4 regions of the Glutamicibacter sp. ZJUTW genome follow, and region 3 is predicted to be linked to each of the others. Evidence: riboswitches for the same ligand, from Rfam matches in the RefSeq annotation. Region 3 holds a riboswitch; each other region holds the start of a gene.
What was found. Region 3 has a riboswitch for thiamine pyrophosphate ahead of thiM (hydroxyethylthiazole kinase). Riboswitches for the same ligand answer to the same signal wherever they lie in the genome.
Positions count from the first base shown of each region.

Region 1 (7,472 bases), 1.0 Mb from region 3:
CGGCCAGTTGCGCGGTGGCCGTCAGCTCACCGCTGGCCGGGGCCAGCAAACCGCCCAAGGCCAGGGCCAGCGTCGATTTGCCGGCGCCGTTCTCGCCGAGAATCACCGTGGCGGTGCCCGCCTGCACTTCCATATCCACCGCCTGGGTATGCGGCGCGGTAGCCGTGCGGGCGCAGACCAGCTGCCGCGCTTCCAGCAGCATAGCTCCGGCAAGGTTCTCGGCCGGTGCCACCTGCGGAACATATCCGGGAACCCATAGCCCGGCGGCAGCCAGCTCCTGGCGCACGGGTTCTTCGGTGTACAGCTGACGCGGATCCAGGTCGTGCGCGACTCCCCCGCCCGGTTCCAGCACGATAACCCGGTCCATATGCTCTGCCCAGGCTTCGAGCCGATGCTCGACCACAACCAGCGTGGCACCGGATAGCTTCGCGGCGTTCAGCACCGCATCGCGCAACGGCCCGATGCTCTGCGGGTCCACGTTGGCGGTCGGTTCATCGAGCAGCATGAGGCCGGGTTCCATGGCCAGGATGCCAGCCAGGGCCAAGCGCTGCTTCTGCCCGCCGGAGAGCTGCTGGGTGCGGTGGTCGAAGGACAGCGCGCCCAATCCGACCGCGTCCAGCATTTCGGGGATCCGCTGGCGGATCACGCCCGGATCCATCCCGAGGTTCTCCGCTCCGAAGGCCACATCATCGGCGACCCTGCTTTGCACGACCTGGGTTTCCGGGTCCTGCTGCATCAAGCCCACCGGGTGGCTCCGGCTGAATGCATCGTTGCCATCAATCAGCAGCTGGCCGGCAAGCTGCTGATCCTCATCGGCTTCCAGCAGCCCGGCCATTGCATGCAGCAACGTCGACTTGCCGGCACCGGATGGACCGAGCAGCAGCACCTTTTCACCGGCGTGGATCTGCAGATCCAGCCCCGAGATGGCAGGTTCCTGCCGCTCCGAGTGCTGCCAGCCGAAACCAGTTGCGGTGATTGACGCCCCGCGCTGGGTCAGAGAGGCGGCATCGGAATTGGCAACTGAACTCATTTTGCGGTTTCCAGGTGTGCACGCCGGCTCGCCAGTGCGCTCAGGGCACCGGTCTTCGCCAGTCCGCGCGTGGCCAGCCAGGACAGCAGCCCGGCGATGACCAGACCGGAAACACCGGTGGCGATCACGTGGAAGATCTTCATCCCGGCGGTGTACTCGACGTAGTAGGCCAGGATGTATGCCTCGGTAATGCCGGCGAACAGGCCGGAGAACAGGCCTGCCAGAAGTGCCACGCCCAGGTTCCACTTGCGGTAGCGGAATGCCGCGAAGACCAGCTCCGCGCCCAGGCCTTGGACCAGGCCGGAGATCAGCACGGTCAACCCATAGTGCGAGCCGAGCAGCGCTTCAACCACGGCGGCCAGCAGCTCGCAGTAGAGCGCGGCGCCAGGCTTGCGGATAATCAATGCGCCGAGCACCGCGGGGAACAGCCACATGCCGGTGAGCAGCGCGGTGGCTGGAGGGAAAGCCGCGAAGGCCAGCGAAAACAGGCCGTAGCCGGCACTCCATGCCCAGAAAATGACTCCTGAAGCCACGGCGATCACCGATGCCACGACGATATCGACGACACGCCAGCCGGTACGATGCTTCGAAATTGTTTCGTTCATTGTTGGTCCTCCTGTGGAAAGGAGGGGGGATGCACGGAATGAGGGCATGCTGCGCCTATCCGCATCCGAGATGCTCGACTTCCTTCGCCGGTACTAGCCGGGGCAGGTTCGAGGGTCTGCGATCCATCGCACTCTCAGCGTCCTGCGACTTCGTAGAAGTCTGACGCTCCCCTGTCGGAATAATTACTGCTCCCCCACCATACCGCAGGTATGCTGGGCAGAGGAACGATGTGTCACGAGCTTGATCGCGAGGAAAAAATGGATAAAGTGCAGAAACTTGTCACTACCGGCATCACCGTTGGCGCGGGCATGCTCGGTGGCAAGCTGGTTGATTTCATTTGGTTGAAGGCAACCGGCAGCAAAGCGCCACGCAAGGGCACCGAGGAAGCGGCTGAAGCGTCCTTCCGCCGCGCATTGGGCTTCGCGATCGTCTCGGCCCTGGTGGCAGCGATCATGCAGACCGTGGCCGACCGCAGCGCCAACAAGGTTGTTGCCAAGTTCACCAAATAGGCTTCGGCGGCAAGCCGAGAGCGGGAGCAGTTCAGCTGAACTGCTCCCGCTCTTTTCGCATTACTTGTCCTCTGGCGCTTCGGCCTTGGACATCGGTGTTGCTCCGGTGGGCGGTGCGCCGTTGACCCTGTTGACCACAAGGCTGAGCTCATCGGAGAACAGGGTTTCCTTGGCCGCGTGCTTGGTGCGGTAGCCGGAACGGCCGATCATGTGGGCGGAAACCGGCGCTGTCAGCAGCTGCATGCCCCAAGCCAACGCGAGGACCGGGATCACCGCCCAGCTGCGCAGGTAGATGGCCAACCCGGCGAAGATCAGCAGGAAGCCGAGCACCTGCGGCTTGGTGGCCGCGTGCATGCGGGTGAGCATGTCCGGGAAGGTGAGCAAGCCGATGCCTGCGATCAAGGACATCAGGCAGCCGAGGATCAGCAGGATGGCGACGAGGATATCGAGGAAGAGTTCCATTAGGCATTCCTCTGATCCGAGACGAAGCGTGAGACGGTCACCGAGCCGATGAAGCCGAGCATGCACGCGGCAACCACGAACAGCAGGTAGTCGGTGTGCTTGTGCAGCACCATCTCCAGGCACAGGGCGGCGGAGATGATCAGCAGCATCACGTCCAGGGCAAGCACCCGGTCAAGGATTGATGGCCCCTTGGCAACCCGGATCAGGCAGGCGATGGCACCCAGCCCGAGCATGATGCCGCAGATCCAGATGACGATATCCAGCATGTTTACCCCTTCCTCGCAGCGAAGTCCGGTCCGCATTCGCTCTTGATCGCCTCGTACTCGTCACGGCTGCCGATGGCCATGATCAGCCGGCGTTCGATGTCCCGGATAGCTGCCCGTGCCGTCTCCACATCCTCCGGCGACTGGATGTCGATGTAGTGCAGGTACAGGGTCGACGAGCTGCGGTCCACGTCGATCACGAAGGATCCCGGGATCAGCGTGAGCACGTGGCCCACGGTCATCACGATCAGGTCCGAGCCGGTGCGCAGCGGGACGGCGATGATCGCGCTGCGGGTGTTCTTCCCGCGGACCATTGCCAGCCAGGCCACGTGGACGCTGGCCGCGACAACCTGCCCGAGGAACCAGATGAACAGTTTCACGCAGTACCAGAGGTTGATCCGGCCCGAAAGGACCACCGGCGGCAGCGGGAACAGGTTCACGATCACCAGCGCAATGACCGCCCCGAAGATCATGTTCGCCAGCGAGAAGTCCTGCCAGAGGGCGCCCCAGACGAAGAGCAGCAGCAGCAGGAGCGGCCACTCCTGCTTGAGTGTCGCACGGTGGCGCACGCCGGAGGTATCCAGCGCATCATCGATGCGCTGGTCGCGCGGTTCAAAGTTCTTGTTCGGCATCATCCCTCCAATCAGAATGGCAAGATCGAGCTGATATATGGTTCGCGGGCGATCAGCTCAGCGGCCACCCGCTCGCAGAATTCGAAGATCGGCCCGGCAAAGACGGTCAGGGCGATGCCCGCCAGCACCAGCGAACCGGTGGCATAGCGCATGCCCCAGGGCAAGGAGTCGGCTTCCAGCTGCTTGGCCAGCTTCAAGCCCAGGCGCGGGTTCTGCGCACCGCCGGCCAGCGTCTCGTCGGCGACCTGCGTCGCTTCGGCCACCAGCTCCTGGTTGGGCACCTCGGCATCGGCGGCACGGCGCCAGAACACGCGGGCCCACACGCGGATGATCGCCAGCAGGGTCAGCAGGCTGGTCAGCAGCCCGGCACCGATCACCACCCAGGTCAGCGGGTCGGCGTCCTGCGCGGCAGCATGCAGCAGCCCGAACTTGCCCAGGAACCCGGAGAATGGCGGGATGCCGCCCAGGTTGATGGCCGGGATGAAGAAGAGCAGGGAGAGCGCCGGGGACAGCTTGGCCAGCGAACCGAGCCGGGTGACATTCGAGCTGCCGGCACGGCGTTCGATCAGGCCCGCCACCATGAACAGCGAGGTCTGCACGATGATGTGGTGGCCGACATAGTAGATGGTCGCGGCGATAGCCAGCGGCCCGCCCACTGCCACGCCGAAGATCAGGTAGCCGATGTGGCTGGTCAGCGTGAAGGAGAGCATGCGCTTGAAGTCCGTCTGCGCCAGCGCACCGAGGATGCCGATGACCATGGTCAGCGCGGACACCACCAGCAGGCCGGCGTTGACCGAGCCGCCCGGGAAGAGCAGGGTTTCGGTGCGGACGATCGCGTAGACACCCACCTTGGTCAGCAGCCCGGCGAACACAGCGGTGACCGGTGCCGGCGCGGTCGGGTAGGAGTCCGGAAGCCACAGCGACAGCGGGAAGACCGCGGCCTTGATGCCGAAGGCGATCAGCAGCAGCACATGCAGGATCAGCTGCGGGCCCTGGCCCAATTCAGGCAGCTTCACCGCGAGGTCTGCCATGTTCACCGTGCCGGTGGCCGCGTAGATCATCGCGATGGCCATCAGGAAGATCACCGAGGAGACCACCGATACCACCACATAGGTGGTGCCGGCGCGGATGCGTTCAGCGGTGCCGCCCAGAGTCAGCAGCACATAGCTGGCGGTGAGCAGGATTTCGAATCCGACATACAGGTTGAAGAGGTCGGCTGCCAGGAAGGCGTTGGACACGCCGGCGAGCAGGATCAGGTAGGCCGGATGGAAAATCGACACCGGTCCGGGCTCATCGCCATCGGCCAGGCCCTGGCTGGTGGCGAAGAGCAGCACGGCGAGCGAAACAACCGTGGAGACCAGCAGCATGAACGAGCTGAACCCGTCGACCATCAGCGCGATGCCGAAAGGCGAGTCCCAGCCGCCAATGTGGATGGCGTAGCTTTCCCCGCCCCACACGGCGGCGAGCATCCCGGCTTCGAGCACCAGGGTCAGAGTGAGGATGCCGATAGTGATCATGCGCTGCATGCGGACCTGGCGGCGGGCCAGGAACGCGGCACCGGCGCCGAAGATCGGCAGCACCACAGCCAACGGGGCTAGATCCAGGAAATTCACTCTTCCCCCTCGCGCACTGGGCGGCCTTCTTCATCGACGAATTCGGTCGTGTCCTCAGCCACCGGCGAGTCCTCTTCCTCGTCGTAGGCGGTCTTCTGGGACACCTTGATATCTTCGGTGTCATCGGTGAGCTCATCGGCGCTGGTCAAGGTCCAGGACCGGTAGATCATCGCGAGCAGGAACGCGGTCACTGCGAAGGTGATCACGATCGCTGTGAGGATCAGCGCCTGCGGCAGCGGATCGGAATACTCGTCCGCGGGCACCTCGGGGTTGAACAGCGGTGCCGCTCCCTTGCGGCCGCCACTGGTGAGGAGCAGCAGGTTGATGCCGTTGCCCAGCAGCATGATGCCCAGCAGCACACGGGTCAGGGTGCGTTCGAGCACCAGGTAGAAGCCGGCAGCCAGCAGCACGCCGGTGACGACGAGGAAGGTGATATTCACGCTCATCGGCCAACTCCTGTCCGTGATGCCTGGATTTCATCGTGGCGGTCCACCGGGCTGCGGCCCTCGGACAGCGAATCGATTTCGCTGCCCAGGGAACGCAGCACATCCTGCACAAGGCCAAGGACCACCAGATACACTCCAATATCGAAAATCGTTGAGGAAACGAACTTGTGCTCGCCGAAGAACCAGAATTCCAGGGCATAAGTGGTGAAGATTCCATCGCCCAGCAGCAGCGGCACGATGCCGGCCAGGCCGGCCAGCGCAATGCCGCCGCCAATCAGCATGCCCGGAGCGATGCGCATCGACTCGGACAGTTCCACGCGGCCTCCGGCCAGGTAGCGGATGGTCAGCGCCAAGCCGGCAATCAGCCCGCCGGCAAAGCCGCCGCCTGGGGTGTTGTGCCCGGTCAGCAGCGTGTACACCGACATGATCAGCACGGTGTGGAACATCAGCCGGGTGACAACTTCGAAAATGATCGAGCGGCGTTCAGCGACGAGCGTGTTGCCGGCCATCAGCCAGTCCTGGTTGGAGCTGGAAGCGAAACGCCGGGCGATGCGCAGTTCGGTTTCCTTCGAGTCCTTGGTGCCGATGGCTTCGGAGCCGGCGTCGATGCTGCCTGGAGCCACGTGGTGGGCGCGTACCCGGTTGCCGAAGCTTCGTCCGGCGAAGATCAGCGACGCCACACCGGTGGCTGCCGCCGCCAGCACGGTAATTTCGCCGAAGGTATCCCACACGCGCATATCCACCAGGGCCACGTTGACGATGTTCTTGCCGAATCCGTCGTAGTAGGCCAGATCGGGCCAAGCCAGGGAAATGCGTGCCTCGGTGCGCGCGGCCATCATCGCGATGGCGATGTAGACGACCATCAAGGCCAGGGAGATCGCCAAGATCGCCCGGCCCCACTTGATCTTGGTCAGCCCGACCCACAGCCGCTTGGGCAAGGCGCGCAGGGCGAGCACGAAGGAGACCAGCACGATGGTCTCCACCAGCAGCTGGGTCAGTGCCAGGTCGGGGGCACCTTGCAGGGCGAAGATCGCGACCATGCCATAGCCGGTTACCGAAACCATCAGCACCGCCATGAAGCGCTTCGGCGCGGTAATGGCAACCACCGCACCGGCGATGATCACCGCACCGATCAGCAGCTGCGCCGGATGGTCGGCAATGATCCAGTTCGTCGGCCACGGGGTGTAGACGGTCAGCGCGATGGCCAGCGGAATCACCAGCACCACGACCAGGATGACACCCAGGTAGAAGGACAGCGAACCGCGCTGGGTGCGGCCGGTGATCCAAATGGCCGCCTTGTCCAGCACGTTCACCGACATGCGATAGATCTCCTCGGCTGAGGTGATCATCCGGCGCAGCGGGGCGCCGGTGTCGGTGCGGTGGCGCAGCCAGAAGAAGCACAGGCCCAGGCCCACGGAAATGGCACTCAGCCCGAGGGCCGCGTTGAAGCCGGCGAAGGGCAGCAGGTGCATCTTGCCAGGGCCGCCCTGCGCGGCCGACCAGTGGATGGCCAACGGCTCCACCAGCTGCGGGTAGAGGCCGAGGAACAGCGTCGCCGCCGAAAGAACCAGCAAGGGGGCCAGGAAGATCAGCGTCGGGGCCTTGCACTGCAGCGCGGGCAGCTTCTTTTTCTTCACGACAAACGCTCCGAAGAAGAAGCGCAGCGAATAGGCCATGGTCAGCGCTGCGCCTAGCAGGATGCCGATGAGTGCCGCGAGCGACCACCCGGTATCCAGGTGCAGGGCCGCCTCGTAGACAGCCTCCTTGGCGACAAAGCCGAACAGCAGCGGAACGCCGGCCATGGAGGCCGCGGCAATGCCGGTGGTCGTGGCCAGGATCGGCATGGCCCGGCCCAAACCGGTGAGCTTGCGGATATCGCGCGTACCGGTGTTGTGGTCGATGATGCCCACG
Region 1 covers NZ_CP043624.1:2,649,917-2,657,388, forward strand. Annotated here, with positions in the region: gene F0M17_RS12500 (ATP-binding cassette domain-containing protein) at 1-1,030, opposite strand, end outside; gene F0M17_RS12505 (ECF transporter S component) at 1,027-1,635, opposite strand; TPP riboswitch at 1,698-1,818, opposite strand; gene F0M17_RS12510 (DUF4235 domain-containing protein) at 1,894-2,145, shown strand; gene mnhG (monovalent cation/H(+) antiporter subunit G) at 2,206-2,607, opposite strand; gene F0M17_RS12520 (monovalent cation/H+ antiporter complex subunit F) at 2,607-2,873, opposite strand; gene F0M17_RS12525 (Na+/H+ antiporter subunit E) at 2,876-3,505, opposite strand; gene F0M17_RS12530 (Na+/H+ antiporter subunit D) at 3,514-5,115, opposite strand; gene F0M17_RS12535 (Na(+)/H(+) antiporter subunit C) at 5,112-5,561, opposite strand; gene F0M17_RS12540 (Na+/H+ antiporter subunit A) at 5,558-7,472, opposite strand, start outside.
Region 1: linked by a shared signal. The riboswitch ahead of F0M17_RS12505 (ECF transporter S component) and the one ahead of thiM (hydroxyethylthiazole kinase) in region 3 are both predicted to bind thiamine pyrophosphate.

Region 2 (7,472 bases), 1.2 Mb from region 3:
TGGCGGACGCAATGGCGGACGTGGCGGATTCGGCGGCGGACGCGGTGGCAAGGACCGCTACAGCGATTCGAACCGCAGCGGTGGACGTCGCGACTACTAAGCCTGCAGCGCACAGCTGAATAGCACTGGATAACGCCCTTGGGGCAAGCCGAAAGCTTGCCCCAAGGGCGTTTTCGCATGCCCGGGCTAATTACTCGGCAGGGGTCCCGACGGGGATCTCGTCCCCGAGATAGACCGTGCCCCCGCTTTCCAGGAACTGCCTGCTTTTCTGCGCCATCCCGGCCAATGCCGCCTGCGCCTCGGCCGAGCCGTATTCGTCGCGGATATCCTGGGAAATGCGCATGGAGCAGAATTTCGGCCCGCACATGGAACAGAAGTGGGCAGTCTTCGCAGGCTCGGCCGGCAGCGTCTCGTCATGGAATTCCTGCGCGGTGACCGGATCGAGGGACAACGCGAACTGGTCATTCCAGCGGAATTCGAAGCGAGCCTTGCTCAGCGCATCATCCCGTGCCGTGGCACCCGGATGCCCCTTGGCCAGATCTGCCGCGTGCGCCGCGATCTTGTAGGTGATCACCCCGGTCTTCACGTCATCCCGGTTGGGCAGCCCCAGATGCTCCTTGGGGGTGACATAGCAGAGCATCGCGGTACCGTAGCGGGCAATCTCCGTGGCGCCGATGGCGCTGGTGATGTGGTCGTAGCCCGGCGCAATATCGGTAACCAGCGGGCCCAGGGTGTAGAACGGGGCCCCGTCGCACAATTCCTGCTGGCGCTCCACATTCTCGCGCACCAGATGGAAGGGGATATGCCCCGGGCCCTCGACCATCACCTGCACATCGTACTGCCAGGCGCGCTTGGTCAGCTCGGCCAGGGTATCCAGCTCGGCGAATTGCGCTGCGTCGTTCGCATCCGCGATGGAGCCCGGGCGCAGCCCGTCGCCCAGCGAGAAGGCCACGTCGTACTGAGCGAAGATCTCGCACAGCTCATCGAAGTGGGTGTAGAGGAAATTCTCCTGGTGGTGCGCCAGGCACCATCCGGCCATGATGGAGCCGCCGCGCGAGACCATGCCAGTGACCCGGTTGGCGGTCAGCGGGATGTAGCGCAGCAGCACACCGGCATGGATGGTCATGTAATCCACGCCCTGCTCGCACTGCTCGATGACGGTGTCGCGGAAAATCCCCCAGGTCAGCTTGTTGGCTTCGCCATTGACTTTCTCCAGCGCCTGGTAGATCGGCACGGTGCCGATGGGCACGGGGGAGTTGCGGATGATCCATTCGCGGGTGGTGTGAATGTCCTCTCCGGTGGACAGGTCCATCACCGTGTCGGCACCCCATTTGGCGGCCCACTGGAGCTTGGAGACCTCTTCAGCGATGGAGCTGGTCACCGCCGAGTTGCCGATATTCGCATTGATCTTGACCAGGAACGCCTTGCCGATGATCATCGGTTCGGATTCCGGATGGTTGATGTTTGCCGGGATGATGGCTCGTCCGGCGGCGAGCTCGCTGCGCACCAGCTCGACATCGCATTCCTCGCGCAGCGCCACATAGCGCATTTCCGGGGTGATGACCCCGGCGCGCGCATAGTGCATTTGCGTCACGCGGGCTCCTCCAACGGCCCGCAGCGGAGGGGCCGAACGTCCAGCCCATTCCGCGCTGGCCGTGCCGCGGCGGACCGCTGAGCGCCCGTCGTCGTGCAGATTGCGCTCGCGGCCGGCATAGGTTTCCACATCCCCGCGCTCCCGGACCCATCGCTCGCGGAAGGGTGGCAAGCCCTGGGTCGGTTCGCTTCCCGGTCCGCTGGTGCGATACACCGACAGCGGCTCGTTGGGCTTTCCATTGGGGGAGTCTGCCAGATGGATCTGCGTGACGGGAACAGAAATTCCCGCAGATTCGCGGTAGGCAAGGGTGTGGGCAGGGTGCTGTTCAAATTGTTCCACTTGGAAACTCACTTCCTTCGCCGGCATTACCCGGACAGGTTCAACGGTCGCGGACGGCGATAGCCCGATCTCAGCCCTTGCCAGGGCACCCGTGTGGTCGCGAACAACTTAGCACGCTTGGGAGGAGGAAACGCAAATCCAGTGGTCAGAACAGTGACATCAAGTCAGGATGCGGGCACTGGCCCCGGCGGCAGGAGATAGTTTCTGGAAGCGATCAGTCTCTTGCGGCGCGAATCCGGAATCTGGGAAAAAGGGCGTGGCAGATAACTGGCGAAGCAGCGCGGGCGCAGGCTGAAGCGATGGCCGCGCGATGGGGCACTGAGAGCGGTAGATAAACGAAAAGAGAAGCAATCTGGAACCAGATTGCTTCTCTCATTTCGAGCCCCCTGCCGGAATCGATCCGGCGACCTCGTTCTTACCAAGAACGCGCTCTACCACTGAGCTAAGGGGGCAACAGGTAAATACTTTACACAGGTTTTCGAGGTTTGCAAAATCTGCCGGGGATTTGTTGCTGACATCACAATGTTCCTAATCAAGGCGGAAATGGAGGTCGGTGAACCTAGGGGGATTCTGTGCCCGCAATAGCTTGCCTTCATGCCACTGAATTCCGGTTGCCGCACGTGGTGGAGAGTTCACCCACCGGATGTCGCGCACCCAGCCGGATGTCGCGCACCCTTCCGGACGACCCGTGGCCCTGGAGTTCGGGGGCAGGGGGAGTGTTCTCTTCTGGAGTATTTGTGTTGGAGGATTTGCCGGCTACCTCAAGGGAATTCGGCGCGGAACTCTATCCTGTAAGCCTGAGCGAAGCGGCGATTGACCGCGAGGGGCAACCCAGTGAGCATCGTCACCAGAACACTTTTTGTCCCAGCCTTCGTCCCTGATTGCCTTCAAGGTCTGGCTAAAACCGTTTTGACTAGCAGTTTTATGGAAATCCCCGTGCGCTTTCCAGATCGGTTTGCCGATTTTTCTTTGCCGGGAAATGCGTGTAGAGTATTTACTCGTTGCCCCCTTAGCTCAGTGGTAGAGCGCGTTCTTGGTAAGAACGAGGTCGCCGGATCGATTCCGGCAGGGGGCTCTGAGTGAGAAGCTTTCTTGGCTTCTACTGGATTGTTTCTCACTTGTGGCGGCGTAGCTCAGCTGGTTAGAGCGCACGACTCATAATCGTGAGGTCCCGGGATCGAGTCCCGGCGCCGCTACCAAATCAAAGATCCTCAGCTTCGGCTGAGGATCTTTTTTGGTTTCCGGGTTCGAAACGGTCTTCAGCGGACCTTGAGCGCTAAAGCCATTAAGGCTTAGTTGTCGGCACACTTTTCGGGGCCTCTGGTGCTGGCTTGCTGTGCCAGCGACAGCAGTCCTTGGAAGGCCTTCGTATCGAAAGTCGCCTCGTGGCCTGCTTGGTCATTGGCATCATGGCCGTGTACTTCGGTATGCAACCGTTGCATTTGCATATCGAGTTTCGTTGCAACAGCTGCCGCATCGGCGAGCTCCTGTACCAGATGCTCTGGAACCTCGCCCTCGTACTTGTAGAAAATCTTATGTTCCAGGCTTGCCCAGAAGTCCTGGGCGATGGTGCGGATCTGCAACTCCACTACAACGTCGACAGGGCCGTCGGACAAGAAGACCGGAATTTGCACAATCGCATGAACACTTTTATAGCCGCTAGGCTTCGGGTTCTTGATGTAATCCTTGATCTGGATGACCTTCAGGTCATTTTGAGCGGTCAAGGTGTTCAGGACCTTATAGATGTCCTTGACGAAACTGCAGGTGATGCGCACACCCGCAATATCGCTGAGGTTCTCGCGTATGGCAGTAAGAGACGGTGCGATATTCCGGCGGGCAACCTTGCGCATGATGCTCTCCGGAGTTTTCACCCGGGAACTGACATGTTCGATTGGATTGTATTTGTGCAAGTACAAGAACTCTTCGCGCAAGATCGAGACCTTGGTCAGTACTTCGTCCACCGCAAACTGGTATTCCATCATGAAGCGCTGGAAATCATGGTGGAAGGCCTTCGTCAATCGCTGCAACTCAGCCGGGGAAGGGGTAGTTCCAGCAGCTGAGATTGCCACTGCACGCGTCTCGTCATCAAATGGGACAGAAATCCTGGATCACCTCAACAGATTGTGGCCCGGCCCGCGGTACGTTTCCGGTGCAGGTTCAGCCTACGGGCATCTCCTAAGAATTAGGTCAGAACCAATCGGGAATTTGTTCAGCTAACTTTCGGACTTTGTGTATCGGCCAACCTGTCCGCCGGACCTGGCCATCTGCGGTGAACTATCGTTGGGAGGGGAAACTTCAGAAAGGTCCTGATGGAATTCGCTTCAGCTACCCGGCAGCTATGCCACGGCATCAGCTTCGCAGAACATGAACCCGCCCCGATGCTCCGGCTGCGCAGCGGCGAAACCTGGGGTACCGAGTACCTGGAAGCGGGGCGTTCACTGGCCCTGGAGATCGGAGAACTGAAGTTCTGCCTGGGCTACATCACGATGAAGGCCGACGGCTCGCGCAATACGCTGCCGTGCCCCAAGAACCAGGCCCTGCGCACCGGTACCCAATGCGAGAGCTGCCGCCGGCTGGACCAGTCGAAGTTCATGCACCATTTCCACAAGACCGGCGAAGCCCCCGAAGGCCTTCGCAAGTACCTGGAACAGCCGCACTTCTTGTATATAGCCAGCTTCGCCCACGGCGCGACTAAGGTCGGCACCACCTCGACCAGTAGCAAGTGGACCCGGCTGGCGCAGCAGGGCGCGGTCATTGCGCGTTATGTCGCCCGCGCCAACGACGGGGCGGCCATCCGGGTGCTCGAAGACCTGGTCACCGAGCATGTGGGCCTGAGCCAGCAGGTGAGGCAGAAGTCCAAGGTCAAGGGCTTGGCTAGCTGGGAACTGGACTACGCCCAGCTTGATCAGATCAACGCCGACGCAGCAGGCAGGGCCCGGGACTTCCTCGGCGCGCAGCGGGGCTTGGAGGCCTACGGCGTGCAATTGCGCGACGAGCTGTGGGAGCAGCCGGCTTTCGCCCGCCCAGTCATTGGCGCCTGGGATGCGCATGCGCTGCATGCCTGGACCACGGCCCTGCCCGGAAGCACCGTGAACCTGCGCATCCGCGGCGTGCTGGGACAGAGCATCCTCGTCGACAGCGGCGATGGCACCACCCTGCGCGTGCTGGATGCCGCCGAGCTGAAAACCCGCGAGGTCGCGGTGGTGGAGCAGCGCGGGGACTTCAAGGAAGAGCAATCCGCCTTGTTCTGAGACCAGAATGCTGTCGGGGGAGTCACGCGGAAATGCCCCGGCGGCAATGAGCGCTCCCGGCCCGGGCTGAACTAGACTTGAGCCATGACCAACACTCCTTGGGAATCCGCCTCGCCGCGCTACAAGAAGCTCGTCTTCGCCGCCATGGGCATCATGGGCGTGGGCATCATCCTGGCCATCATCGGCGCCAACATTCCGTCCCTGCCCACGGTCTACACCGCGATCGGCATCATGGTCATCGGCATGCTCTGCCACATCGCCAGCCTGGTTGTCCGGGCCAAGGACGCACGCCAGTGGCGCATCGAGAATGGCCTTGCCGCACCACGGACCAACAAGCGCCCCTCCGACGGGCAGAACTAGGCTCCCGCAAGAATTCCACAGTGTGACCGGGCAGCTGCGCCCGGATTTCTTATCCGGCGGCATCCACGCCCGGCCACGTCCAACAACGTTCAGGAGAACCCATGGGCATCAACCCTGACCTGGTAGGGCGCATCTACCCTGCCGGCGAGTCCTACCAGGTAGGCCGCGAGAAGATCCGCGAATTCGCCGCCGCCACCAAAGCCGCCAACCGGGCGCACTACGACGTGCAGGCAGCCCGCAAGCTGGGCTACAGCGACGTTGTCGCCCCGCCGACCTTCGCAATCATCATCGCACAGCGGGCCGATGCGCAGCTGATCTCCGACCCGGCCAGCGGCATCGACTTCTCCCGCGTGGTGCATGCCGACCAGCGATTCACCCACCACCGACCGATCGTGGCGGGTGATGAACTGCTCGCCGAGCTCTACGTGGACCAGGTCCGCGAGATGGGCGCCGGCGCGATGATCACCACCCGCGCCGAAATCACCACCGCGGCCGGCGAGAAGATCGCCACCACCGTTTCATCGCTACTGGTACGAGCTGAGGACTAAGCATGATTGAATTCGACAGCCTCGAAAAGGGACAGGTCATTGGATCGCACACGGTGCAGGTCAACCGCGCGGACCTGGTTCGCTATGCCGGAGCTTCGGGCGACTTCAACCCGATCCACTGGAATGAGCGCTTCGCCAAGGAGGTGGAACTGCCTTCGGTGATCGCCCATGGCATGTTCACCATGGGTTCGGTCATCGACCTGGTCTCGCAATGGGTAGGGAACCCGGGCGCCATCATCGACTACCAGACCCGCTTCACCAAGCCGGTCGTCGTCGAGGACCCGGAAGGCTCCAACCCATCGGAGCATGAAGGCACCACCATCTCGGTGGAAGGCAAGGTCGGCGCCTTGGACGCCGAAGCCCGCACCGCCCGCATCGACTTGGCAGTCTCGGCCGATGGAGCCAAGGTGCTGCTCAAGTGCCAGGCAGTGGTGCAGCTCTAGGCATGCAGCTTCCAGGTGATGCGCAGCGGCCGGCAACCCAGTGGCGCAATGCGCTGATGGCCGCCTACCTGGCCAGCGGCCTGCTGATCTCGGCCCTGGTCTCGCGCTTGCCGGCGGTGCGCGACGCCCTGGCGCTGGACCACGCCAGTGTCGGCCTGCTGCTGCTGTGCCTGAGCGCAGGGTCCTTCCTGTCCGTGTCGGTCTCGGGGCAGCTGGTCCTGCGGCTGGGCGCCACCAGCGTCATGCGCATCGCCGCGACCCTGGCCGGCGGCTCGCTGATCCTCGTCGGCGTCGGTGCCGGGATCTTCGGCAGCGTCGTCATCTGCGGCATCTTCCTCTTCGCCCAGGGACTGGGCACCGCCTCATGGAATGTCGCCTCCAACGTCCAAGGCGCGGCCATGGAACGGGCCCTGGGCAAGAGCATCATGCCTGCCCTGCACGGCTTCTTCTCCATTGGCACGGTAATCGGCGCCGGTGCCGGCGCGCTGGGCGCACGCCTGCAGATCCCGCTGCAGTACCACTACGGCTTCATGGGCCTTCTCATCATCGCCACGGTCCTGTTCAGCGCACGATTCTACGGCGAAGACTTCAGCCGGACCCCGCGCACCAGCAGCAACGGGTCCTCGCTGAAGAAGGCCTGGACCGAACCGCAGACCGTGCTCCTGGGCGTGCTGGTGCTGGGCATGGCCCTGGCCGAAGGCGCTGCCGGAGACTGGGTGGCCATGGCGCTGGTGGACGGATACCAGACGAAGGAAGGCGTGGGCGCCATCGGCTACGGCGTCTTCGTGGCCGCCATGACCCTGACCCGCCTGCTCTCCGGCGATTTGATCCTGCGGATGGGCAGGGTTTTCATGATCCGTGCCAGCGCCATCAGCGCGCTGGTTGGCGTGCTGCTCTTCGCCTTCGGCAACAATCTGCCCCTGGCCTTCGTGGCCTT
Region 2 covers NZ_CP043624.1:2,489,662-2,497,133, reverse strand. Annotated here, with positions in the region: gene F0M17_RS11810 (DEAD/DEAH box helicase) at 1-100, shown strand, start outside; gene thiC (phosphomethylpyrimidine synthase ThiC) at 191-1,933, opposite strand; TPP riboswitch at 1,929-2,036, opposite strand; tRNA gene F0M17_RS11800 (tRNA-Thr) at 2,314-2,385, opposite strand; tRNA gene F0M17_RS11795 (tRNA-Thr) at 2,937-3,008, shown strand; tRNA gene F0M17_RS11790 (tRNA-Met) at 3,056-3,132, shown strand; gene F0M17_RS11785 (GTP pyrophosphokinase family protein) at 3,226-4,002, opposite strand; gene F0M17_RS11780 (DUF2797 domain-containing protein) at 4,243-5,184, shown strand; gene F0M17_RS11775 (hypothetical protein) at 5,269-5,544, shown strand; gene F0M17_RS11770 (MaoC family dehydratase N-terminal domain-containing protein) at 5,646-6,092, shown strand; gene F0M17_RS11765 (MaoC family dehydratase) at 6,095-6,535, shown strand; gene F0M17_RS11760 (MFS transporter) at 6,538-7,472, shown strand, end outside.
Region 2: linked by a shared signal. The riboswitch ahead of thiC (phosphomethylpyrimidine synthase ThiC) and the one ahead of thiM (hydroxyethylthiazole kinase) in region 3 are both predicted to bind thiamine pyrophosphate.

Region 3 (7,472 bases):
CTGCGGTCCAGCGATTTCACTGACGAGCAGAAGCTCGCCGACTTCAACTACTACGATCCGCTGACCACGGGAGACTCGACGCTCTCTGCCACGGTGCAGTCGATCCTCGCCGCGGAGGTGGGGTACCGGGATCTCGCCTGGGAGTACTTCGAGCATGCGCTGAACGTGGATCTCCAGAACCTGCACGGCAACACCGCTGACGGCGTGCACGTGGCGTCGACCGGCGGGGTCTGGTCGGCGCTGGTCTACGGCTTTGCCGGGCTGCGCGACGATGACGACCGGCTGCGCTTCGATCCGCGGCTCCCGGAGAGATTCCGGGCCCTGCGTTTCAACCTGGGGTGGCGGGGCATGCGGATTTCTGTATGCTTGCGCCCCGAAGCCATCGAGTTCACCCTGCATGGGGAATTCTCGCGTCCGATCTGGGTGCGCGGCCAGCAGGTCGACCTGCAGCCAGGGCAAGCTATCAGCGTTGCGCTCGCCGGACAGGGCCCGCTGCTGGAAGGCAGGCCAAGCCTGGAGCATGTCCTCTCGCTGCAACGGGAGGCCGGCGCGGAGGTGCCCAACAAGGCCTGGTAGGCGGCGCGGAATGCAAAGGAGGCAAGAACCCGGTTTGGGTTCTCGCCTCCTGGTGCGCGACGCGCACGGTTCACCGCCAGGGATGCCTAGAGGGTCATCTCCTCCAGCTGGCGCCCCTTGGTTTCCTTGACCAGGAAGATCACGAAGATCAGCGACAGCAGCGCGAAGCCCGCGTAGATTCCGTAGGCCAGTGCCAGGCCAGCCTCGGCCAGCGCGGGGAAGGTGGTTGAGACCGCGAAGTTGGCGATCCACTGCGCCGCGGCTGCCACGCCCAGGGCCATGGCGCGGATCGAGTTCGGGAAGATCTCGCCGAGCAAGACCCATACGGCCGGACCCCAGGTGGCGCCGAAGCCGACGACGAACAGGTTCGCCGAGACCAGGGCGATAATGCCCCAGCTGCCCGGCAGCGACACGGCGCCGTCGATGGTGACCGACTGGGCGAAGGCCACCGCCATCATGCCCAGCGACAAGGTCATGATGGCCGAGCCGATGGCGAGCAGCAGCTTGCGTCCCAGCACGTCGATCAGCAGCACCGCCACGATTGTTGCCATCACGTTGGTCACCGAGGTGATCAGCGAAATCGTGAAGGAGTCCGATTCGGCAAAGCCGACGGACTTCCACAGCGTGGTGGAGTAGTAGAAGATCACGTTGATGCCGACGAACTGCTGGAAGACCGAGAGCAGGATGCCGACCCACACCAGCGGGTGGAAGCCGAAGCGTCCCAGCAGGTCCTTGAAAGCCTGGCGCCGCTCGATGTGCACGGTGGCGCGGATCTCCTCGATCTTCTTCTCGGTATCGGCTCCGGCCTTCATGCCCATATCGCGGGTCAGCACGGCAGCTGCCTCGACATAGCGGCCGCGCTCGACCAGATAGCGCGGGGATTCCGGAAGCCGCAGTGAGAGCAGGCCGTAGAGCGCCGCTGGAACCAGCAGCGACAGGTACATCCAGCGCCAGGCGGCCAAGCCGAATAGGCCGACGGCATCTGCCGAGCCCATCACGAAGACCAGCAGCGCGCTGACCAGGAAGGCCACGAAGATGCCCAGCACGATGGCCATCTGCTGCATGGTGCCAAGGCGTCCGCGGTGCGCGGCGGGGGAGACCTCGGCGATGTAGGCAGGGGCGATCACCGAGGCGAAGCCCACGCCGATGCCGCCGACGATGCGCCAGATGATCAGGTCGGCCACGCCGAAGCACAGGCCGCAGCCGAGGGCCGATGCGGCCAGCAGGATGGAGGCGATGAGCATGGTGCGCACGCGTCCCACGCGTTCGGAGACCAGGCCGGCCACCCATGCTCCCAGTGCCGCGCCGAGCAGGGCGCAGGAAACGGTGAAGCCGATGGTTACCGCGTTGAGCCCGAATTCGTGCTCGACGGCGTCCACGGTGCCGTTGACGATCGATGAGTCATATCCGAAAACGAACCCGCCCAAGGCCGCCCCGAGGGCGATGAAGATGAGTCGCGCGGAGAGTTTTCCGTCTGGTGTTGTCGCAGTCACAATGTGCCATGCTATCGGATTCGAGCGCCGCAGAATCCAGATTTTCCGAATTTTCTTGGGAGATCAATCACAATTTGGAAGGATTCCTTACTTTAACGATTTGCGTGGCCTAAACAACCGTTTTGCTTCACGCCTGACCAGCCCGGAAATTCCCGTACAAAAAGGCAGGCCGGCAGTGCGCTAACGCGCACTGCCGGCCTGCCGAAATATTTCTTGCTAGATTTCCGCGCTCTTCTGCGCGTCGGCCAAGTCGTTGCCGCGCAGCTTGGCCACGGCACTCATCAGGTGGAAGACCACCAGCGTGGCGATCGAGCCCAGGGCGATGCCGCCGAGCTGGAACTGGCCGAAAGCGATTTCGCTGGTCACCGCGATCGCGATGATCAGGCCGGTGCCGGCGGTCATCAGGTTGATCGGATTGCCGAAGTCCACCTTGGCCTCGATCCACAGGCGCGCGCCGACGATGCCGATCATGCCGTAGAGCACGATGCCCAGGCCGCCGATCACGCCCACCGGAATGGTGCCGATCAAGGCGCCGAACTTCGGCAGGAAGGCCAGGGACATGGCCACGATCGCGGCGATCCAGTAGGCGGCGGTGGAGTACACGCGCGAGGCGGCCATGACGCCGATGTTCTCGGCGTAGGTGGTGGTCGCCGAGCCGCCGCCGAAGCCGGCGAGCACGCTGGCGGCGCCATCAGCCATCAGCGCCCGTCCGTTGAACGCCGACAGGTCGCGGCCGGTCATCACGCCCACGGTGCGCACATGGCCGATATTCTCGGCGATCAGCACGAAGACCGCAGGCAGGAACATCAGCGCGGTATCGAAATGGAAGGTCGGGGTGTGGAACTCGGGCAGGCCGAACCATGCGGCGTCGCCCACCTTGGAGAAGTCCACCTGGCCCTGGGCCAGCGCCACCAGGTAGCCGCAGACCAAGCCGACAAGGATCGAGAGCCGGCCCAGCAGGCCCTTGAAGGCCACCGTGGCCACCACGGTGAAGATCACCGTGAGGAAGGTGGTCAGCGGGAAGTCCTTCATCGGGGCCAGGGTGGCGCTGGCCAGGTTCAGGCCGATCAGCGCAACAATGGTGCCCATGACCACCGGCGGCATCAGCGCGTGGATCCAGCCGGTGCCGGTCTTCTGCACGATCAGACCGACGATGAACAGCAGCACGCCGGTCATCACGATGCCGCCCAGGGCGCCGGACATGCTGTGCGACCCGGTGGTCGCGACCACCGGGGCGATCAGGGCAAAGGAGGAACCCAGGTAGCTGGGCACCTTGTTCCTGGTCATCAGCAGGAAGATGATGGTGGCCAAGCCGGTGAACAGCAAGGTGGTGGTCACCGGGAATCCGGTCAGCGTCGGAACCAGGATGGTGGCGCCGAACATCGCCAGGATGTGCTGGGCGCCGATGGAAACGGTCTGCGGCCAATGCAGCCGCTCATCCGGGGCAACTACCTCGCCTTCGGTGATGGTCTTGCCGTTGCCGTGGATGCTCCAACTCATGATTCCTCTTCCCGGCCCTGCGGGTTTCAGGCCGTAGAGAATTCTACTCGGTTCTCGTGGGCCTGCGCGAAGAACGCCAGCTCGTGCTCGCTGGAACGCAGGAACGCCTGGCGCATTTTCTCGCGCAGCGCCGGGTCGGCCAGCGTCCACGCGGTGCGCACCATCTCGATCGCCTGGGCGGTGGCCTCGTCGAATTCCGGGGAGGAATAGGTCTCCAGCCAGTCGCCGTAGGGGTGCCCGGCATGGTTGGCCGCCGCCAGCCGCTTGCCGATGTCCTGGTAGAGCCAGTAGCACGGCAGGATTGCGGCGATCAGCTCCGCATAGCTGCCGGTGCAGGAGGACAGGTGGTTCACGTAGTTCAGCGTGGTCGCCGAAGGGTTCGCCAGCCCTTCCACCAGGTGGCTGCGGTGCAGCTGCAGCTCGCCCTCGAGGATCTGCCCGGCGCCCTTGGCCCAGAAGCGCTGCGCATCCAGGTCCGGGGCCAGCGCGCTGGCCTGCGCCAGCACCTGGGCGTAGCGCTGCAGGTACAGGGCGTCCTGGGCCAGGTAGTACTCGAACTTCTCGCGTTCCAGGCTGCCGTCGGCCAGCTGCATGATGAACGCCAGCTCGTCGATGCCCGCACGCAGGTCCGCGATGTCCTCCCACCAGCCGTTCATCGGATCAGCGCCGGCGAAGAACCCGGCGAAGTGGTTGACCGGGCCGTGCCCGCTACCCACCTGCAGCTGGTCGGCCGCCGCAATTGCCGCCGACAGATACGCCTTGGACTGCTCCAACGCGGCGGTCCAGTCTCCGGTGGCCGCGAAGCGGGTGGCCAGGGCGCTGGAGAGGGTGCAGCCGGTGCCGTGGGTGTTCTTGGTGGCATGGCGCGCACCGTGCAGCTCGCAGAGCACCCCGTCCGCTGCTACCAGCGCGTCGGGGCAGTCCGCCCCGGCCAGATGCCCGCCCTTGGCCAGCACCAGGGCCTCGTGCTTGGCCGCCAGGCGCTGGGCCTGGCGCAGCACCTCGTCCCATGATGCGGCTACCGGCTCGCGCAGCAGGCTGGCCAGTTCCAGCAGGTTCGGGGTGATCACCGTGGCCCGGTCCAGCAGCGAATCGAGCGCCGCTTCGCCATCGAGCAGGCGGTCTCCGCTGGTGGCCACCATGACCGGGTCCAGGACTACCGGAGCATCCACGGTGTCCAGCCAGCCGGTGACTGCGCGGATCACCTCGGCGTTGGCGAGCATCCCGATCTTGATTGCATCGATGCGGATATCCGCGCTGATGGCTTCAAGCTGGGCGAGGACGAAATCGCCGCTGATCGCCTGCACCCCGGACACCCCATGGGTGTTCTGCGCGGTCAAGGCGGTGATCACGCACATTCCGTAGCCGCCGTTGGCGGCAATGGCCTTCAGATCCGCCTGGATTCCGGCGCCACCGGAAGGATCGGATCCTGCAATGGACAAGATGTTCATTTGGCGGCCTCCCATGCCGAAACGAGCTGCGCGCTGGCCTGCTGCGGATCCTCTGCATTGCAGATGGCGCGGACCACTGCCATGCCCGCTCCGCCGCCGGCACGGATGGCTGCCGCGTCCTCGTGGGTAATGGCGCCGATTGCCACGCAGGGCAGCGAGGCCAACGTCGTGGCACGCGCAAAGCCGTCGAGGCCCAGGGGAGTGGGATGGTCCTTCTTCGTCGGGGTGGCGCGGACGGCCCCCACACCGAGATAGTCGATGACCGCGGCGTCCTTGTTCGCCTGGGACAGTTGCTCATCGCTGGAAGCGCTCAGTCCGATGACGCCTTCGCCGATGATCTGCCGGGCCAACTGCACCGGCACATCCTTCTGCCCGATATGGATGCCGTTCACGGCTGCACCGGCAGCCCGCGCCGCGAGGTAGACGTCGATGCGGTCATTGATCAGCAACTGGGCCTTGCCCTCGGTGAGCTTGGCGGCCGCGCAGGCCAGCTCGAAGAATTCCCGGGCGGTTTCATCCTTGGCGCGCAGCTGGATCCACTGGATTCCTCCGGCGACGGCGCTTTCGATCACTTCCAGGGTGCTGCGCGGGGTGCAGCTGGCAGTATTGGCTACTAGGTAGGCTCCGTAATCATGCATGGTTCAGTTCCTCGTGCTTCAAAGTCTTAAGTTCTTCTGGATCGGTTGCGGACAGCGCATCAATGAATGCGACGGCGAAGCTGCCCGGACCTGTGCTGTTCTCCAGGGCCTTTTCGGCGGCCAGCCCGTAGAAGCCGTGGGCCGCGATGGCGGCCTCGAACGGGTCATTGTGGACCGCAATCATGCCGGCGCAGAACGCGCCCAACGCGCAGCCGCCGCCGGTGATCCGCGTCAAGCCGATGCCGTTGGTGTGCACCAGGACTGTCCGCGCGGCATCGATGATGGCATCGGACTGGCCGGAAATGGCCACCACGCAGTCATGCTGCTGGGCCAGCTCGCGTCCAGCCGCCAAGGCGGCAGAGACGTCATCCAAGGCATCGACACCGCGTGAAACCGATTGCCGTCCGGCCAGGGCCAGGATTTCCGAGGCGTTGCCGCGAATCAGGGCCGGGCGTTGCCTGGCAATGCGCCGCGCGAAATCCGTGCGCACCGGCAGGGCGCCGACCGCTACCGGATCAAGGATCCACGGGGTGCCTGCTGCGCTCGCCGATTGCACGGCTTCTTCCATGGCGGCCAGCTGCTCGGTGCTTGGAGTTCCCAGATTCACCAAGACGGCGGAAGCCGCCTTTGCGAAGGGGCCGGCCTCTCCGGGCAGATCCGTCATGGCCGGGGACGCGCCGGATGCCAGCAGGACATTGGCGGTGAAATTTGCTACGACGGTGTTGGTCAGGCAGAAAACCAAAGGTGATTGTTGCCGGTATTCTTGGGCAACTGCATGCAAAGCCATGCGACATCCCTCCGCTAGCGTGAACTAGATCAGGTTCAACGGGTCTCATCTCAGTCGGTTGTTCCGACACCCCGTGTCACTGCCATAGAGCGTACGCACAAGCGGTTCCGAGGACAAGTTACTTACGCTCGCGCCGCGCCACCAAGGCCTTGAGCGTGGCCGCATCGACCTGCTGGGCGGCTGCCAGCGCCCAGAGGTGATCCACCGCGGCCAGCAGGTCTTCGCTGGCATCCACCGGCCGAAGCCGTTCGTTGACCACTGTGCCGGCCCGCCGCCGGGAGGTGATCAGACCTTCGGCTTCCAGTTCCTTGTAGGCGCGCGCTACCGTTCCGGCAGCAACGCCGAGGTCGGTGGCCAGTGCGCGCACGGTGGGCAGCTTGCTGCCTGCGGGCAATTCTCCCAGGGTGATCAGCGAGGCGATCTGCAAGCGGATCTGCTCGTAGGGTGCAGTGGCCGCCGCGAGGTCGACACTGATTTGTGTGCTCATGATGCTGCTGTCGGCTGCTGTGCACGCACCATCGCGGTACCAGGACGCTCCAGGAAAATCACCGCTGGGACAACGAAGACCAGAAGTGCAAACAGCCCCAGGCCCGCCGGGAATCCGTAGCCAATCAGCAGCATGGCAAGCACAGCGCTGGTGGCAACGCGCATCGAACGCAGCTCCAGAACCCGGCGATACCAGATTTCCTCGGCTGGCGAGACTGCCCAGGGAATAATTGCCCGGCGGGAGAACCAGGTGAAGCCCATATGCGCCGCCGCAAGCAGCAGCAACAGCCCGATGACTAGTCCCCGGTTCGGAGGAGCGAACCCCCAAAGCGTCTCCAGCGGTGGATCCAATAGCAGGTAAGCGCAGATGGCAACCAGCAAGCCAGCGGCGATGTAGGACCACAAGGGCAGGGGTGCATGATGCTTTGGTGCTGCACTCGCCTGCCGAGCCACCCTGCTGGCGTAGCCCAGATACAGCGTATTGAGCACGATGTAGAGCAATGCCGCACCGGCAAAGAGCACCAGGATCCACGTAGTTCGT
Region 3 covers NZ_CP043624.1:43,759-51,230, forward strand. Annotated here, with positions in the region: gene F0M17_RS00225 (HAD-IA family hydrolase) at 1-576, shown strand, start outside; gene F0M17_RS00230 (sugar porter family MFS transporter) at 663-2,069, opposite strand; gene F0M17_RS00235 (uracil-xanthine permease family protein) at 2,286-3,569, opposite strand; gene thiD (bifunctional hydroxymethylpyrimidine kinase/phosphomethylpyrimidine kinase) at 3,596-5,020, opposite strand; gene thiE (thiamine phosphate synthase) at 5,017-5,658, opposite strand; gene thiM (hydroxyethylthiazole kinase) at 5,651-6,445, opposite strand; TPP riboswitch at 6,435-6,529, opposite strand; gene F0M17_RS00255 (GntR family transcriptional regulator) at 6,564-6,932, opposite strand; gene F0M17_RS00260 (hypothetical protein) at 6,929-7,472, opposite strand, start outside.

Region 4 (7,472 bases), 1.3 Mb from region 3:
TGCGGTACTCGATGGCGCCTGCCCACGGCTCGTAGCCTTCGGCCAGCGAAGCGGCAATGCCGGCACCACGGGTTTCGGTCATGAATCGGGTGCGGAAGCCGATCAGGCCACGTGCTGGAACCATGAATTCCATGCGAACCCAGCCGGTACCGTGGTTGGCCATGTCGGTCATGCGGCCCTTGCGCGATGCCATCAGCTGGGTGATAGCGCCCAGGTACTCTTCCGGCACGTCAATGGTCATGCGCTCCATTGGCTCGTGGACCTTGCCGTCGATCATCTTGGTGACAACCTGCGGCTTGCCAACGGTCAGCTCGAAGCCTTCGCGGCGCATCTGCTCAACGAGGATGGCCAGTGCCAGTTCGCCACGACCCTGGACTTCCCAAGCGTCTGGACGCTCGGTTGGCAGGATGTTCAGCGAAACGTTGCCGATCAGTTCCTTGTCCAGGCGATCCTTGACCTGGCGTGCGGTGACCTTGGCGCCCTTGACCTTGCCAGCCAGTGGCGAGGTGTTGATGCCGATGGTCATGGAGATCGCAGGTGGATCAACGGTGATCAGCGGCAGCGGCTTAGGGTTCTCCAGGTCGGTGAGGGTTTCGCCGATCATGATGTCTTCGATACCGGCGACTGCAACGATCTCGCCCGGTCCGGCTTCTTCAGCTGGAACGCGGGTCAGGCCCTGGGTGGCCAGCAGTTCGGTGATCTTGACCTGCTTCATGGTGCCGTCCTGGCGTGCCCAGTTGACCTGCTGGCCCTTGCGCAGGGTGCCGTTGATCATGCGCAGCAGTGCAAGACGGCCGAGGAATGGCGAAGCGTCAAGGTTGGTGACGTGGGCCTGCAGGACTTCACCCTCGGTATAGGTCGGCGCAGGAACGTGCTTGATGATGGTCTCGAACAGCGGCTCAAGATCTTCGTTGTCAGGCAGTGTGCCGTCAACTGGCTGGTTCATCGATGCGTAGCCGGCCTTGCCCGAAGCGAAGACCACGGGAACGTTCAAGATGGCATCCAGATCCAGGTCCGGAGCTTCGTCAGCCAGGTCGGAAGCCAGGCCGAGCAGCAGATCCATGGAGTCGGAGACGACGCCGTCGATGCGGGCATCGGCGCGGTCGGTCTTGTTGACCACGATGATCACTGGCAGGTTGGCGCCAAGCGCCTTGCGCAGCACGAAGCGGGTCTGCGGCAGCGGACCCTCGGATGCGTCGACGAGCAGGACAACGCCGTCGACCATGGACAGGCCGCGTTCAACCTCGCCACCGAAGTCGGCGTGGCCCGGGGTGTCGATGATGTTCATGGTCATCTTCTTGCCCTCGGCCGCTGGGCCGCTGTAGAACACGGTGGTGTTCTTGGCAAGAATGGTGATGCCCTTCTCGCGTTCCAGCTCACCTGAGTCCATCACGCGGTCTTCGGTTTCACCATGGCTGTCGAATGCGCCGGTCTGCTGGAGCATGGCGTTGACCAGGGTGGTCTTGCCGTGGTCAACGTGCGCCACAATGGCTACATTGCGAAGTTCATCGCGAGTAATGGTGTTTGCTGACATGCGTGAAGGCTCACTTCCGCTCGAGAATTTGGGTCTGTGGAGTCGGGGCCAAAGTCGACCCAACAATCCAGTTTACGCTCTCGAGACTAATAGTCTGTTGATCTGTGTCAGAACATACAGGAATTTCATGTACCGGTCGCGAGAAATTCAGCGGATCGACTGGGTAGGTATCCAAAAACGCAGCGTGCCGGCGCCATGGCTGGCTTCAATTTCCGGAAGCTTGGCGTCCAGCAATCCGCCGCATTTTTCAATGGTCGATCTTGAACCGATGTTATCGGAAGCACAGGTAACCAGAGCGCGCTCAATTCCTGATTCGCGCAGTTCCTGCAATCCGAATCTGCACAGTTGCTGTGCCACACCACGGCGACGATACTCGGGAACTACACCATAGCCGATATGCCCGCCGTAATGAAGCAGGCCCTCGTTGAGCTCATACCTCACAGATACACGGCCCACCAGTTCCCCGTCGTCGAAGGCGGCAAACAGCGCCGAGCGAACCCATCCTTCGGGGATGTGCTCGCCACGGCGCCCTGCCTTCATCCGGTAGGCATAGTCCTCCCAAGCCTCAGCGGAAGTCCAGGTGGGCAAGAACTCGAAATCATCGCCAAGCATCAAATGATGGGCATCGATTGCCTGCTGTTCGTCGCCGATTTCCAATTCACGGATCTCCAGCGCAATTCCCATAGCCATGGCGCAAGTATGCCAGAGCTGGGCCGGCTCCAAGAAGCGCAGGCACTGCAAGGCCGGGCGCTAGTAGGCCACCTGCTGCCCCTGAACCTGCCTGGCCCATTCCACGGTGCCGCCGCTGAGGCTGTACACCTGGACGGCTGGCTGCAGATCCGGCCTGGCAATCCGCGCCGCCCGCTGTGAACGGACACCCGTTTTGCAGACGAACACGACCGCCGAGGCACCCTGCGCGAGCCCTCCCAGTCCTTGTTCTTCCAGTTGCGCGAGCGGGAGGGGCTGGCTGTGCGGGATCGCAATGATCTCGCGTTCCCAGGCTTCACGCACATCCACCAGCAGCACCGGTTCCTCCGCTTCAAGGTCCGCCAGTTGCTCAACGGAAATTTCCGGAACATGCCCATCGACAGCGCAGGACGCTGGCTGGTACTCGCCCAGCCGGCTCACCGGTTCGCGTTGCGGGTCCCTGGCAAAATTGAGTGTTCGCACACTGGCTGCCCGTGCATCGTAGAGCCAAAGTTTTCCGCTGAGCGTGGTGCCGATTCCAGTGATGAGCTTCAGGGCCTCGGTGCACATCACCGAGCCGATGACGCCGCACAGGGCGCCAAAGACCCCGCCCTCGGCGCAGCTGGGCACGGAGTCCGCATCAGGGATTTCAGGGAAAAGATCGCGCAGCATCGGACCGGTGCGCGGGTCGAAGACGGACACCTGCCCGGAGAATTGGAACAGCGTCCCCCAGACCAGTGGGGTGCCGGTGATTTCTGCGGCGTCGTTGGACAGGTAGCGCGTGGCGAAGTTGTCGCTGCCGTCGATGACCAGGTCGTAGTCGCTGAAAAGTGCCACTGCGTCGGTCTCATCCAGTTTGCCATCCACGGCGATAACCCGGACATTCCGGTTCTGCTCGTGGGCCATCCGGCGGACCGATTCCACCTTCAAGCGGCCTACGTCCTGTTGCCTGTGCATGGTTTGGCGTTGCAGGTTGGACAGTTCAACCGTGTCGTGGTCCACGACCCCGAGGGTGCCGATCCCCGCGGCGACCAGGTAGCTGGCAATGGGGCTGCCCAGTCCCCCGGCTCCGATTACCAGCACCTTGGCATTGGCGATCCTGCGTTGCCCTTCTTCGCCGACGCCGGGAAGCGACAGATGCCGGGAATAACGCGCCAATTCTTCCGGTGCCAGCTCCGGCCCCGGGGCTACCAATGCTGACTGGTTCACGAGAAGTCACCGACCAGGGTCTGCATCATGCCTTCGGTGGGCGAGGATGCCAGGGCGGTGTCGCGGCGCGGGATCCGGCCCGCGAGCCGTGCGGCTCGTCCTGCACGCACCGCATCCTTCATGGCCATCGCCATCAGCGGCGCGTTGTGCGCCCGGGTCACCGCACTGGCCAGCAGCACGGCATCGCAGCCGAGCTCCATGGCCAGGGCGGCGTCAGAGGCGGTGCCGACTCCGGCATCCAGGATGACCGGCACCTGGGCCCGGGAGACGATGGTGGAAATATTGTGCGGGTTCAAGATGCCCAGGCCGGATCCGATTGGTGCGCCGGCTGGCATGATGGCCGCAACACCGGCGTCCTGGAGGCGCTGGGCAAGGGCAGGATCATCGTTGGTGTAGGCGAAGACCTGGAATCCGTCGGCGACCAGCTGTTCGGTGGCAGCGTGCAGCTCCAGCGGATCAGGCAGCAACGTGTGCTCGTCCGCAATCACTTCGAGCTTGATCCAGTTCGTTTCCAGCGCTTCGCGGGCCAGGTGCGCGGTGAGGATCGCGTCGCGGGCGGTGAAGCATCCAGCGGTATTCGGCAGCGCAATCACGTTGTTGCGCTGCAGCAAGTCATACACGTTGGACTCGCCTGCCGCCGAAAAGTGTCGGATGGCCACGGTAGTCAGTTCGGTTCCAGAGGCCTGCAATGCGCTTTCCAGGGTGGTCAGCGAACTCGCTCCCCCGGTGCCGAGGATCAAGCGCGAAGACAAGGTGCGTCCTGCAACCTGGAATGGATCGCTGTTGATGTCCAGTTCGGTGATGTTTTGCGTGTCCACGCCTAGCCTCCCTGGGCTGCGGTAACGAGTTCGATGCTGTGCCCTTCGGCCAGCGTGTAGCTGTTCCAGGCGCTGCGCGGGATGACAGCGCCATTGACCGCGGCGGCTATTCCAAGCTTGCTGCCGTCCACGGCCGCCGAGTTGCTATCCAGATCCTTGCCGATCTGCATGCTGATGAATTCGCGAAGGGTGATTCCTTCGTCCAGGTTCAGTTCCCGGGAATTGAACTTGATGCCAATGCTTTTCATGGGTGCTGCTCCGTTCGGTGGGTGGTCTGGGTTGCTGTGGCGAAGCGGTGTGGATTCACAGCCTGATGCAACGGATGGGTTTCAGGGCCGTGAATGAGATCAGCGGTGAGTGTTGCGCCCAGCGGAGCCAGCAGCACTCCGTGCCGGGAGTATCCGGTGCTAAGCACCAGGCCCGGGTCAATGCGCCCCAGCAGCGGACGGTCATCGGGAGTGGCGGGACGGGCCCGGGCAGTTGCCTCGTTCAGCGTGCAGTCGCTGATGCCGGGTATGAGCTTTCGCGCATTGTCCAGCAGCAAATGCATGGCTCCGATGTTCACTGCAGGCTGGCGGTCTTCCCGGACGCTGGCTCCGAGCACGAGGCTGCCGTCCTTTCTCGGCACGAGATACACCGGCTCCCGGTGCACGATGCCGCGGATGGTCCGGGTGATCAATGGCGGACCGGCTGGCCCCTGGATCCGGAGAATATCTCCGTATACGGGGCGCACCGGCACCCGGTCCAGGCCGTCAATGGTGCCCAGTCCGGTGGCCACGATGGTTTGATCCGCTTCGAGGATCTTGCCCGATGCGGTGCGTACCGCGTTGGTTCGGCTCCCGTCGCCCACCAGCGCCTGCGCCCGCTCCTCGATCAGGCGGCCACGCAGGTGATCAAGCAGGATTTTGACGACTGACCGTGGGTCGACTTGGTGGTCATCTTGGCATAGGACTGCGCCTGCTATATTCGCGGCCAAGGCTGGTTCGAGTTTGCGGGCTTGGCTGGGCAAGAGCTTTTCCGCTGACAGGCCGAGGGAAGCTTGCAGTTCGGCCAGCTCATGCAGGGCTTCGCGGTCAGCCGGTTCGGCCGCGACGACGAGGGTTGAGTTCTGCAGGTAGTCCGGGCGTTGCCCGGTCACGGATTCGATGCGCTCAATGAACTTTGGATAGGCGGCATTCGAGGCGGCAAGCAGCTCGTGAAGCGGGCCATGGCCCCAGACCGTTTCAGCTGCCGGGGCCAGCATTCCGGCTGCCGCGTAGCTTGCACCTTGGCCTGGTGCTGGATCGATGAGGGTGGCAGTATGTCCCCGTGATTCCAGTTCGAACGCAACTGACAGGCCGATGATTCCGGCGCCAACAATATTCACATGCACGAGAGCACGCATCCTTCCTACGGCGGCATGACCCGCATCAGGTGTAGCGGTCGGCTCGGTGCCCTCTCAGCCTGGTCGATTCAGGCTCCCGCGGAGTACTGCGATTATAGGCATGATCCAGCTCATAAAGTCGAACTGGAGCAACCGCAGCTCCGTCATCTTCTGTGATGTACTAGTTGACATGGCATCTCATGACTTCCCCCGCGTGCTTCCCCAGGGATCTGCGTTGTCCAACACGATCATTTCGTTGGAGCAGGAGCTCTTGGAAACCAGCCAGCGCCATAGCCGAGGGCAATTGGAACGGTACTTGCATCCGCAGTTCTCCGAAGTGGGTGCCAGCGGCCGTGTCTACGATCGCGAGTCGATCATTGCCCAGCTGGCCCAGGAGCCGGAACGGGATTCCGGATCTCGGGAAGTCGGCAGCCCCGTGGCAATCCAGGTTGCCGATCAAGCGGTGCTTCTGCGCTGGAGGTTGCTATCGGGATCCGCCAGCGAGCGCAGTTCGCTGTGGATCCATGAGCAGGATCGCTGGCAGCTGTTCTTCCATCAGGGCACGCCCGCTGCGCGGCAGCTTTCTTTTGCAGAACCGAACAAGGCCGCATTAGTCGACGACGATTTCTCGGTTCGCAGGCTGCGCCAATCGGATGCCGAAGCTGTTTTCGAAGCCTTTTCCTCCAATGCCGATATGGATCGCCAAGGAGATGCCGACACTCCGGAAAAGGCCGCATCGTACGTGCGTGCCCTGATGGAGGCCGGCGAACGGCAGCAGGCTTTGGCCGTCGCCTATCGAGACCGGCTGGTCGGTTTGGTCTGCGGTACTGTCGATCCAGCCAATCAGAACGCATGGGTTTGGTATTGGATGAACCAGGACTACCGCGGGAGGTCTCTGGCCACTCGCGCAGTGGCTACTTTGGTGAACCACCTGTTTGGCGAGCTCGGTTTGTACCGTTTGGAACTAGGTCTTCGGGCGAACAATCCTGGATCGAAGCGTGTTGCCGAATGCAACGGGTTCCTGCGAGAGGGTGTCGAGCGCGGTAAGTTCCTGGTTGCTGGAGAACGCGTTGACGTGTACGCCTACGCGCGGTTGCGGACTGATCAGGTCCCCGACGTAGTGCCGTTGCCGTGGAGCACGCAGCCGTAGCTTGGCGGGCAACAAAAAGTCGCGGAATCCGGTTTCGGGTTCCGCGACTTTTTATCTGTCCCTCAGGTTTAGTGATATTGGCTAGATGCCTGGAGTTGATGCCGGCGGCGTCGAATCCGGGCCGTCGGTGGCCTGATTGGCCTCGATCTTTTTCAGCGTGCGAGCCGCAGCATCGCGACCACCAAGTCCAAAGGCCAGCGCCGCGGCCAAAGCCGCGCCAATGACGATTGCACCGAAGGCCATATTGATGATCGAATCAGCGATACCCATGTACTTCAAGCCCATTGCCACGAACAACGCGATTGCCGTGTAGCGGATGATCTTTGAAGCGGTGGTGTCGCCCAAGAAACGGCCGATGACGTTGGCGATGACGAAACCTGCGGCGATAATTGCTGCGCCGAAGAGAATCTTGCCGCCCAAGGCCAGGATTTCATTGAGGATGTTGGTGATCGCCGGGAAGTTCAGCATCTGGGCCGCCATCACGCCGAAGAACAGAACGATGGCAATCTTGACGATGCCAGCGATGATTCCCGAAGCGCTCTTGCCTTCGGGAACAACACCCCATTGGGCAACAACGGAGTCGGTGCCCACCCCGTGAAGGGTTGATTCAAGCAGCTGGCCGACGAACTTGGCAATCAGAATACCGACGGCCAAGAGCACCAAGGCCATGATGACCTGCGGTATTGCGGTGAAGACAAGCTGCAGCATCTG
Region 4 covers NZ_CP043624.1:2,332,171-2,339,642, forward strand. Annotated here, with positions in the region: gene typA (translational GTPase TypA) at 1-1,534, opposite strand, end outside; gene F0M17_RS10945 (GNAT family N-acetyltransferase) at 1,682-2,191, opposite strand; gene F0M17_RS10950 (ThiF family adenylyltransferase) at 2,285-3,430, opposite strand; gene F0M17_RS10955 (thiazole synthase) at 3,427-4,248, opposite strand; gene thiS (sulfur carrier protein ThiS) at 4,251-4,496, opposite strand; gene thiO (glycine oxidase ThiO) at 4,493-5,620, opposite strand; TPP riboswitch at 5,618-5,722, opposite strand; gene F0M17_RS10970 (GNAT family N-acetyltransferase) at 5,802-6,761, shown strand; gene F0M17_RS10975 (mechanosensitive ion channel) at 6,843-7,472, opposite strand, start outside.
Region 4: linked by a shared signal. The riboswitch ahead of thiO (glycine oxidase ThiO) and the one ahead of thiM (hydroxyethylthiazole kinase) in region 3 are both predicted to bind thiamine pyrophosphate.